DNA from 3 places in the Klebsiella sp. genome. Region 1 is predicted to be linked to each of the others. Evidence: riboswitches for the same ligand, from Rfam matches in the RefSeq annotation. Region 1 holds a riboswitch; each other region holds the start of a gene.
The links. A riboswitch is a leader RNA that binds a small molecule or an ion and turns the genes downstream of it on or off. The one in region 1 is predicted to bind cobalamin.
Positions count from the first base shown of each region.

Region 2: it holds a riboswitch for cobalamin, as region 1 does, so the genes downstream of both, QVF11_RS01095 (ABC transporter substrate-binding protein) here and btuB (TonB-dependent vitamin B12 receptor BtuB) in region 1, are expected to answer to the same signal.
Region 3: it holds a riboswitch for cobalamin, as region 1 does, so the genes downstream of both, QVF11_RS17905 (cobyrinate a,c-diamide synthase) here and btuB (TonB-dependent vitamin B12 receptor BtuB) in region 1, are expected to answer to the same signal.

Region 1 covers NZ_JAPUEW010000100.1:134,027-137,103, forward strand. The annotation lists partial or broken gene fabR (HTH-type transcriptional repressor FabR) at 1-53, shown strand, start outside; gene QVF11_RS28580 (YijD family membrane protein) at 69-428, shown strand; gene trmA (tRNA (uridine(54)-C5)-methyltransferase TrmA) at 477-1,577, opposite strand; cobalamin riboswitch at 1,694-1,875, shown strand; gene btuB (TonB-dependent vitamin B12 receptor BtuB) at 1,943-3,077, shown strand, end outside.
Region 2 covers NZ_JAPUEW010000005.1:47,366-50,442, forward strand. The annotation lists gene QVF11_RS01090 (FecCD family ABC transporter permease) at 1-294, opposite strand, end outside; gene QVF11_RS01095 (ABC transporter substrate-binding protein) at 363-1,415, opposite strand; cobalamin riboswitch at 1,639-1,862, opposite strand; gene QVF11_RS01100 (GNAT family N-acetyltransferase) at 2,108-2,614, opposite strand; gene fruA (PTS fructose transporter subunit IIBC) at 2,743-3,077, opposite strand, start outside.
Region 3 covers NZ_JAPUEW010000058.1:39,294-42,370, forward strand. The annotation lists gene pocR (transcriptional regulator PocR) at 1-879, shown strand, start outside; cobalamin riboswitch at 1,170-1,332, shown strand; gene QVF11_RS17905 (cobyrinate a,c-diamide synthase) at 1,421-2,800, shown strand; gene cbiB (adenosylcobinamide-phosphate synthase CbiB) at 2,797-3,077, shown strand, end outside.

The DNA.
Region 1 (3,077 bases):
GCGTATTATTGGTATCGCCGTGAACAAGAAAAAAATCAAATCATTCCGAATAACGTGAAGGACGAGCAATGAAACACTCAGTTCAAGATAAAGGTACGCTGCTGCTGGCGCTGATCGCAGGGTTATCCATTAATGGAACCTTCGCTGCGCTGTTCAGCTCAGTAGTCTCATTTTCTGTTTTCCCGATTTTATCGTTAGTGCTGACGGTTTACTGTCTGCATCAGCGCTATCAAAACCGCAGTATGCCCGTGGGGTTACCGGGGCTGGCCGCCGCGTGTTTCATTCTTGGCGTGCTGCTTTATAGCACTGTGGTGCGTGCGGAATATCCGGACATCGGTTCTAACTTCTTCCCGGCGGTGTTGTCGGTGATTATGGTGTTCTGGATTGGCTATAAGATGCGTAACCGCAAGAACGCGGCTGCAGAGTAATTCTGCTGAATTTTCCCGGCAACCATGATGTTGCCGGGTTACAGACATCTACTTCTTCGTTAACAGTACGCCGCATTCCATATGATGGGTATATGGAAACTGATCGAACAGCGCCAGGCGCGTGACTTCGTGCGTCTCACAGAGCGTTTCCAGGTTCTTGCATAAGGTTTCTGGATTGCAGGAGATATACAGAATCCGCGGATAGGCCTGCACCATTTTCTCCGTTTCACTATCCAGCCCGCTGCGCGGTGGATCGACAAAAATCGTCTCACACTGATAGCTTTTCAGATCAATACCTTGCAGACGGTTAAACTCCCGCACGCCGTTCATCGCCTGGGTGAACTCTTCTGCCGCCATACGGATAATCTGCACGTTATCAATATGGTTAGCCGCAATGTTGTATTGCGCCGCCGCCACGGACGGTTTGGCAATCTCCGTTGCCAGCACGCGTTCGAAATTCCGCGCCAGCGCTAGAGAAAAGTTGCCGTTACCGCAATACAGCTCAAGCAAATCACCGGTTGCACCTTTAGTTGATTCGACCGCCCATTCCAGCATCTGAATGTTCATTGCCGCGTTTGGTTGGGTGAAGCTATTCTCAACCTGGCGATAGACCATTTCACGCCCGCCGACCGGCAGACGCTCATCTATATAGTCCTGATCCAGCTCGATTTTGGTCTTAGTCGCGCGACCAATCAGATGCACGTTCAGATTTTGCGCGCGTAGCGCATCGCGGAAGATTTCTGCTTGCTGACGCCACTCGTCGTCGAGCTTTTTATGGTACAGCAGCGACACGATGGCCTGATTGCTCATCGTGGTCAGATAATCGACCTGGAACAGCTTATGGCGTAGCAACGGATTGTCGCGCACGCCCTCAACTACGGAGGTCATCAGCTGATTAATCAGTTCGCTGGCCGCCGGAAAGGTATCGACGCGAATTCGGGATTTGGTCTGTTGATCAAACATGATGTGGTACAGGTCATCGCCATCGTGCCAGATGCGGAATTCTGCGCGCATACGATAGTGGCTGACCGGTGAACGAAACACTTCCGGAACCGGGGCGGCAAAAGGGGCCATCATTTTCTGCAAACGGACGACTTTTTCTGCCAGCTGCGCTTCATATTGTTCGGTAGGAAGGTGTTCGGGGGTCATGATGCATCCTGAATAAAATAATTACGCGGGGATTGTAGGGAAAGTGTCGGGGATGTCCAGCTCTGATGATATTCAGAAATATAACGATAGAAGTCTGGACATCTATATGTTTCTAATTATAGCATCATGTTACCGGTCCTATGTGTTAATAGGGAATCCAGTGTAAATCTGGAGCTGACGCGCAGCGGTAAGGAACAGTGGGATGAGCGCATTATGCAGACACTGCGGTGGTTTAGCGGGAAGTCTTCATCCATAACACACCCCAAGCCCGAAGACCTGCCGGAACACGTCGCATTTGGTTTCTATCATCGCGTACTACTGATAGTAGCCGGCGGCATCCTTTGTATATTACGGATGCTTTTAAAATGATTAAAAAGGCTTCGCTGATGACGGCCCTCTCCGTCACGGCATTTTCCGCTTGGGCGCAAGACAGCAATTCAGATACGTTAGTGGTGACGGCAAACCGTTTTCAACAGCCGGTCAATACGGTCCTTGCGCCAACGGATGTTGTTACGCGGGAAGATATTCAGCGCTGGCAGTCAAAAGATCTTAATGATGTGATGCGTCGCCTGCCGGGGGTGGATATTTCGCAGACCGGCGGGATGGGGAGCAGTTCTTCCCTCTACGTTCGCGGCACGGAAGCACGTCATGTGCTGGTGCTGATTGATGGGATCCCAATGGCGCGGGCAGGTATTGGTAACGCCATTGACATTGGCCAGATTCCGGTATCCCTGGTGCAGCGTATCGAATACATCCGCGGGCCGCGTTCTGCTGTTTACGGTTCCGGGGCGATTGGCGGTGTGGTCAACATCATTACCATGAGTGACGATGAACACGCGCAGATCAATGCCGGGATGGGGTCGAATGGCTACCAGACTTATGATGGAGCGGTAAATAAACGTTTTGGCGACACGATGGTGACGGCGGCAGGTGCCTATCAGACGACCAAGGGCTTTAACGTCAAACCAGATTCCCCTTACAGCGGCGATAGCGACCGCGATGGTTATAGCAACAAACTGTTCTGGGGTGCCGTACAGCACAAGTTTGACGAGAGTTTTTCGGGTTTCTTCCGTGGTTATGGATACACGACTAACAACGATTATGATCAGGATACGATGTATGGTTCTCCTGCTGGTAACGACGAGGGTCGGAACTATAACCAATCCTGGGACACTGGACTGCGTTATAACTCGGGCATCTATTCCTCTCAGCTAATTGCGAACTATCAGCACCTTAAAAATTATAACTACAGTAGCAACCTTGGCCGCTATGCGGGTGATGCTACGCTGGATGACATGGAACAGCGTTATATTCAGTGGGGTAACAACTTTGAAGTAGGACATGGTTCAGTGAGCGGTGGTGTTGACTGGAAACAGGAAAAGCTGACTTCCAGCAGTACGACGAAATCTGATATCTACAAACGCGACACCACAGGGCTTTATTTGACCGGGCAGCAACAGATCGATACCGTCACGCTGGAAGCCTCGGGTCGTGAAGATC
Region 2 (3,077 bases), on a different contig from region 1:
CTGTAGCACTACCCCGGACACCGCGAGGCACGCGCCGCAGCAGGCAGAAACCAGGGCTCGCGTCAGGCGATAGTTCCAGATGATCCCGGCATCCAGCGCATCGACTGGATAGTCAGTATCAAGCAGACGATTTGCCAGCGTACTGAGTACATGCTGCCAGGGGATAAGCGTTTCGCCAATGGAGATCCCCGCCAGCAGTACGCAGCACATTAGCACACTGACCCAAAGGGCATGTCCACCGACTCTTACCGCAAGCTGACCAACAGCACGACGCATCCTGCGAGAATCACTCATGATTATATCTGCGTTCCTGAGTAACGGAGATGCGCTATGCCGGGCCAGAACATAGCGCAAAACGTAGATTAATGAGAGGCCTGCGGATGCGCTAAGCCATATTCAACCAGGGCATCAGCCAGTTTTTCTAGCCCATCAATAGTTCTGATGCCGGCGTTCATTGTTTGTACGTCAATGACAGGCAGATGATTTTCCTTCACCGCAGGAAGTAGTTTGGCGACTGGGTCGGACTTGAGGTAATCCATCTTGACCTGCCAGTCATCGGCCGGGAAGCGGCGACGGCTCATCTCACCGAGTACAATGACCGAAGGATTGGCTTTGGCAATAGTCTCCCAACCTACCGTTGGCCACTCTTCGGCTGAATCAATAACGTTTTTCACGCCCAGCTTCTGAGCAATCCATGCGGCTGGACCAAACTTCCCTGCCACGTAAGGATCAAGCTGCAGGTCGGCGCTGGAGAACCAGAATACTGCTGAGACATTTTTATCCATGCCGGAAATTTTATTTATCGCTGCCACTTCACGCGCTTTAAGACTGGCAATCAGCGCATCGCCTTTATCCTGAACGTCGAAGATTTTTGCCAGATCAGCGACTTCCTGATACACCATGGCAATATCAAACATGCCTTTACGGACGCCATCACCGCCATCTTCGTTATCTTTCGCACAGTCTGCTGGCGCGGTGTAGACCGGAACCTTCAGTTCACTAAACTGCTCGTAAGAGGCAACCGTACCCGCAGGGCCGATTTGCCACTCAAACTGGCTGGCAACCAGCTCCGGTTTTTTAGCAATAATCCCTTCGAAGCTGGGAATATTTTGCGCAATGACGTCCACTTTCTCGTTTGCCGCTTTATACGCATCAGGTACCGGGCCAAACCACAGCGAAGTACCCACAACGCGATCGGCAAGCCCGAGTGAATAGAGAATTTCAGTGCTGTTCTGACCCACCGTCGCCACACGTTTAGGGGCCTGATTGAAGGTGATGTCGCGGCCGCAGTTTTTAATCGTTAAGGGATATTCAGTTTTTGCCGCACTGGCGACACTGGAGTTGAGTAGTAGAGTTGCGCCTGCAATAATCAGAAGCGTTTTTTTAGAAGTGAAAGAAGTAAAATTAGCGTGCATTATCATCGTCCCGTTGATGCCAGATCTGAAGGTCTGGTCATGGCTTATTTCGTTCCATATATCGGGAGGAGACATGAAGATAGATGACATTGAATCGTGAAATTTAAGAATAAAGATATGCAAAAAATGCAAATAAGCCTTACTTAGCCAAAATCTTATTCATAAATACACTACTGCCTGCGTCAAATAATTCATCCCATGGACCATCCCGTCCACTCAATGGTATACAACATTGTTGACAGCAGGTCTCCTGACTCACGGTAATCAGAATATCAGCCTTCCCATAAAGACAAGCTTTACAGTGACCTGCGGTTAATTAACCGCACAAGGATATTCAGCATCCGCCTACAGTTGCGGGGGCAGTTATGGCATTGAATTTAACAATTCGCACCATATTCCTATTCAAATACAAAAATGTAATGAAATGCTGTCGACAGCGACTCTAGCGGCAATTGTTAACAAGGTCAACTGTATGACGAAATGATTAAAACATCATACAAATATAAAAACAACAATAAAATACAATCAGTTACAACCCAATCACTTGCCAGAAAGTTATGCCTGGAAATAATAATAAAAAGCTAAATGAGAATTAATTGACACTGATCAAACTATATACGCGGTTTGGCTATCTCAAATTAAACATATTGATCACTATCAATAATGCGGCCTATTAGCGTTGGGTTCATTTATTAATGTGATCTCTCCATATGAACCAACTGCCATTTATCTTGCATATCCATCACAACGCTAAAATGATTACGCAACCAGAAATGATAGCCTCCAGGCAAAAAATGATGCGTGTGAAGATATAAGGTTTTATATTGCTGCCGCCGACAGAATTCCTCAGCAAAAGCGATCAACTGACTACCGATGCCCTGTCTGCGATAGCGCTTATCCACATAACAGCGGCAAATTTCTGCGGTTTCAGACAAATTATAACGCCCGCGCAACTCAGCGAGCCTGTCATCATATTGACATACTGCCAGTGTAGCGATTAACTCCTGTTTTTCATCCCATGCGCAAAGCAGCAAATTTCTTTCCTGCGAAATATACTGCTGTTCGAGATTAAAAATGTCCTCATCGGCAGAAGGTATTGATCTACCAGCGTTGAAGAACAGATTGAGGTGCTGAACAAGGAACGACTGAACTGCGGGAATATCAGCGTGAGTCATTTCACGAAGCGTAAATGGAAACATAGTATGGCTGGCTCAAACTAGACAAGGAAAAAGAATAATAACAATTCAGGCAGGGAAAACCACTAGCGTCAAAAACAATAAAAAGGGCAGAGAAGACTCTGCCCTTAATGAAGGTATTACAAGGTCTATCAGGCGGCGTTTTCTTCCACCTGAACTTCAGGACGTTTCAGCACCGCGTAGGAGAGACCAGCGACCAGCGTACCGACAACAATCGCCATCAGGTAACCGAGAACCGGCGTAATCGCACCAGGAATCAGCAGAACAAACAGACCGCCGTGCGGTGCCATCAATTTGGCGCCAACCCACATGGACATCGCACCGGTCACCGCACCGCCAACGATACAGCAAGGCAGGACGCGCATCGGGTCACGAGCAGCGAACGGAATCGCCCCTTCAGTGATAAAGCACAGACCGAGGACCAGCGCGGCTTTGCCACCTTCTTGCTGCGCTTTGTCGAACTTTT
Region 3 (3,077 bases), on a different contig from region 1:
ATCAATAAAATCGCACAGGATTTTGCGCAGGCCACCAGTCTGGCGGTTGTGGTAGTCAATATTCACGGTGATGAAATATCTGAACTGTTTAATTTCACTCCTTTTTGCCAGCTTATGCGTCAGCACCCCCAGCACAGCACCCGCTGTCGGATGAGCGACCGTTGCGGCGGTCTTGAGGCTTCAAAAACCGATCAGCTCTGTATCTACCGCTGCCACGCCGGGTTAACCGATTTTTCCATCCCTTTGGTTATTGCCGGGCACCTGGTGGGCTTTGTGCTATGCGGGCAGGTGCGCTTAAGTAACGATGTTGAACTTGTCGACATTTTGAACGTTGATGACCGCTGGCAGGCCGATCCTGAGCTGGTCAAAGCGTTTCGCGACGTACCGGAGATGGACTACTCGCGCGTCATTGCTTCCGCCGATTTACTAAAACTAATAGTAGAAAACTGCCTAAAAAAACAGCTCAATTTTGTCGTGATTAAAGATAATCCGCAGCAGCCTGAACCCGCGCGCGCCAGCCGGGCGGTCAGCCCCCATGACAGTAAAATGAAGAAGGCGTTACGCTATATCGATGCCCATTTGTCTGATGAGCTTCGTCTGGAAGACGTTGCCGCCCATGTTTATCTCAGCCCGTACTACTTCAGTAAGCTGTTCAAGAAATATCAGGGGATCGGCTTTAACGCTTGGGTAAATCATCAGCGGATGGTTAGCGCTAAAGAGCTGCTTTGCCACAGCGACTGGAGTATTGCCAGCATTGCACGAAATTTAGGATTTTCGCAAACTAGCTATTTTTGCAAAGTTTTTCGCCAGGCTTATCAGGTAACTCCGCAGGCTTATCGTCAGCAAATTAATGCCAGATCACAAACTGAACCATTTTAAATGACAATATTTTGTTATTGCCGATTTTTGATATGCCCCCGTATCTGCCTCATTATAAAATGAAAAACTCTCATCCAGAGCAATAAATTGTCGTAGCGCAACAAATTAATAATGAGAGAGCGCTAAGCTGCACTAGTTTTTATTTATTTGATGGGATAGAGTGTTATCAGAAATTGCTTTCAGGTCGCCGCAGGCGTAATGAAAAGATTTTGCAATTAGATATTAGAAACGACGGAAGCCATCCAGCCTCCGTAAGATGTTCCAGAAATTCTTCGAGTGAGGACTCATCCCGCTCGAGAAAATCGACAGGTGCCAGGGAAGGGGGTGTAAATCCCCCGCAGCCCCCGCTGCTGTGATGCTGACGAACCCATATTTGACCACTGATCGCGAGATTGGGAAGGATGGGGAAGGACGACGCTAAGCCAGAAGACCTGCCTGTCGGTGACTACCAACAACTTCGGTGGGAAGTGGGTTGCTTAGATGCGTACAGTCGAAAGACTGGGAATGCTCGCAGCCCTACCACCCTGAACAGGATCAGGGTATGGCAGCCAGGCAGCATGCATTTATTCTCGCAGGGACCGGCAGCGGTTGTGGCAAAACCACCGTTACGCTCGGTCTGCTCAGCCTGCTGAAACAGCGCGGCATGCGGGTTCAGCCCTGTAAAGTCGGCCCGGATTATCTCGATACTGGCTGGCATACCGCCGTCAGCGGCGTCGCTTCTCGCAACCTCGACAGCTTTATGCTCCCGGAACCGGTTCTCAATGCGCTGTTTTGTGAACAGATGCAGCAGGCGGATATCGCGGTGATTGAAGGCGTCATGGGGCTTTATGATGGCTACGGCACCGACCCGAATTATTGCAGCACCGCCGCGATGGCCAAACAGCTCGGCTGCCCGGTGATTTTACTGGTCGATGGCAAAGCGGTATCCACCTCCATTGCCGCCACGGTGATGGGATTTCAGCACTTCGATCCCAGCCTGAATATCGCTGGCGTTATCGTCAATCGCGTTAACAGCGAATCCCACTATCAGCTACTGAAAGGCGCTATTGAACGCTACTGCGCGCTGCCGGTTCTCGGCTACGTGCCGCGAGTGGAAGGCGTGGCCTTGCCCGAACGCCATCTGGGGCTGGTGACCGCCCGAGAATCGCTGGTGAATCAGCAGCCGTGGCGCGATTTTGCCCACACTCTGGCGCAAACCCTGGATATTGAACAGCTCCTTACTCTCAGCCAGCTCACCTCCTTACCCGTCGGGGAGTGGCCTGTGCTGCCGTCGCTTGACGCCGGAGCGGGCCTGACCTTGGCGCTGGCCGACGACGAAGCCTTCAACTTTTACTACCCGGATAACCTCACCCTGCTTGAACGTTGTGGAGTGAATATTGTGCGCTTCAGCCCGCTGCATGATAGTGAACTCCCGCCGTGCCAGATGATCTGGCTCGGCGGCGGCTATCCCGAAATTCACGCTGCAGCGCTGGCGGCCAATACGTCAATGCTGGCGCAACTGCAGGAGGCGCACCGGCGCGGCGTGGCGATTTACGCCGAATGCGGCGGTCTGATGTATCTCGGTAGCACCCTGGAAGACGCCAGCGGTGAAATTTACCCCATGGCCAATCTTATTCCTGGCCATAGCAAGATGGGCAAACGGCTCACCCGCTTTGGCTACTGCGAAGCGAGGGCGATGCGGCAAACGCTGCTGGCAGCACCCGGCGAAACCCTACGCGGGCACGAGTTTCACTACTCAGATTTCATCCCGGAAAACCCGGCAGTGCTGGCCTGCCGTAAAGTGCGTGACGGCCTGACGCTTCAGCAGTGGTCGGGGGGCTGGCAGGTGGGCAACACGTTCGCCAGTTACCTGCATCTGCATTTCGCCCAGCGTCCGGCAATGCTCAATCACTGGCTGGCTGCGGCAAGGAGCGCCCAATGACGCTACTGGCCTGGAGCGTGGCCTGGATCCTCGATTTTATCATTGGCGACCCGCAGAGCTGGCCGCATCCGGTGCGCTGGATAGGCAATCTGATTTCCGCCGTCCAGCGCAGCGTGCGCCGCTACTGCCGCAGCGACTTTGCTTTACGCGTCGGCGGCGGGGTGATGTGGGTTATCGTGGTCGGCCTCACGTGGGGTATCTCCTGGGGCGTGCTGGCGTTAGCGCAGATGATTCATCCGTGGCTTGGCTGGGGGGTTGAGGTGTGGATGATCTTCAC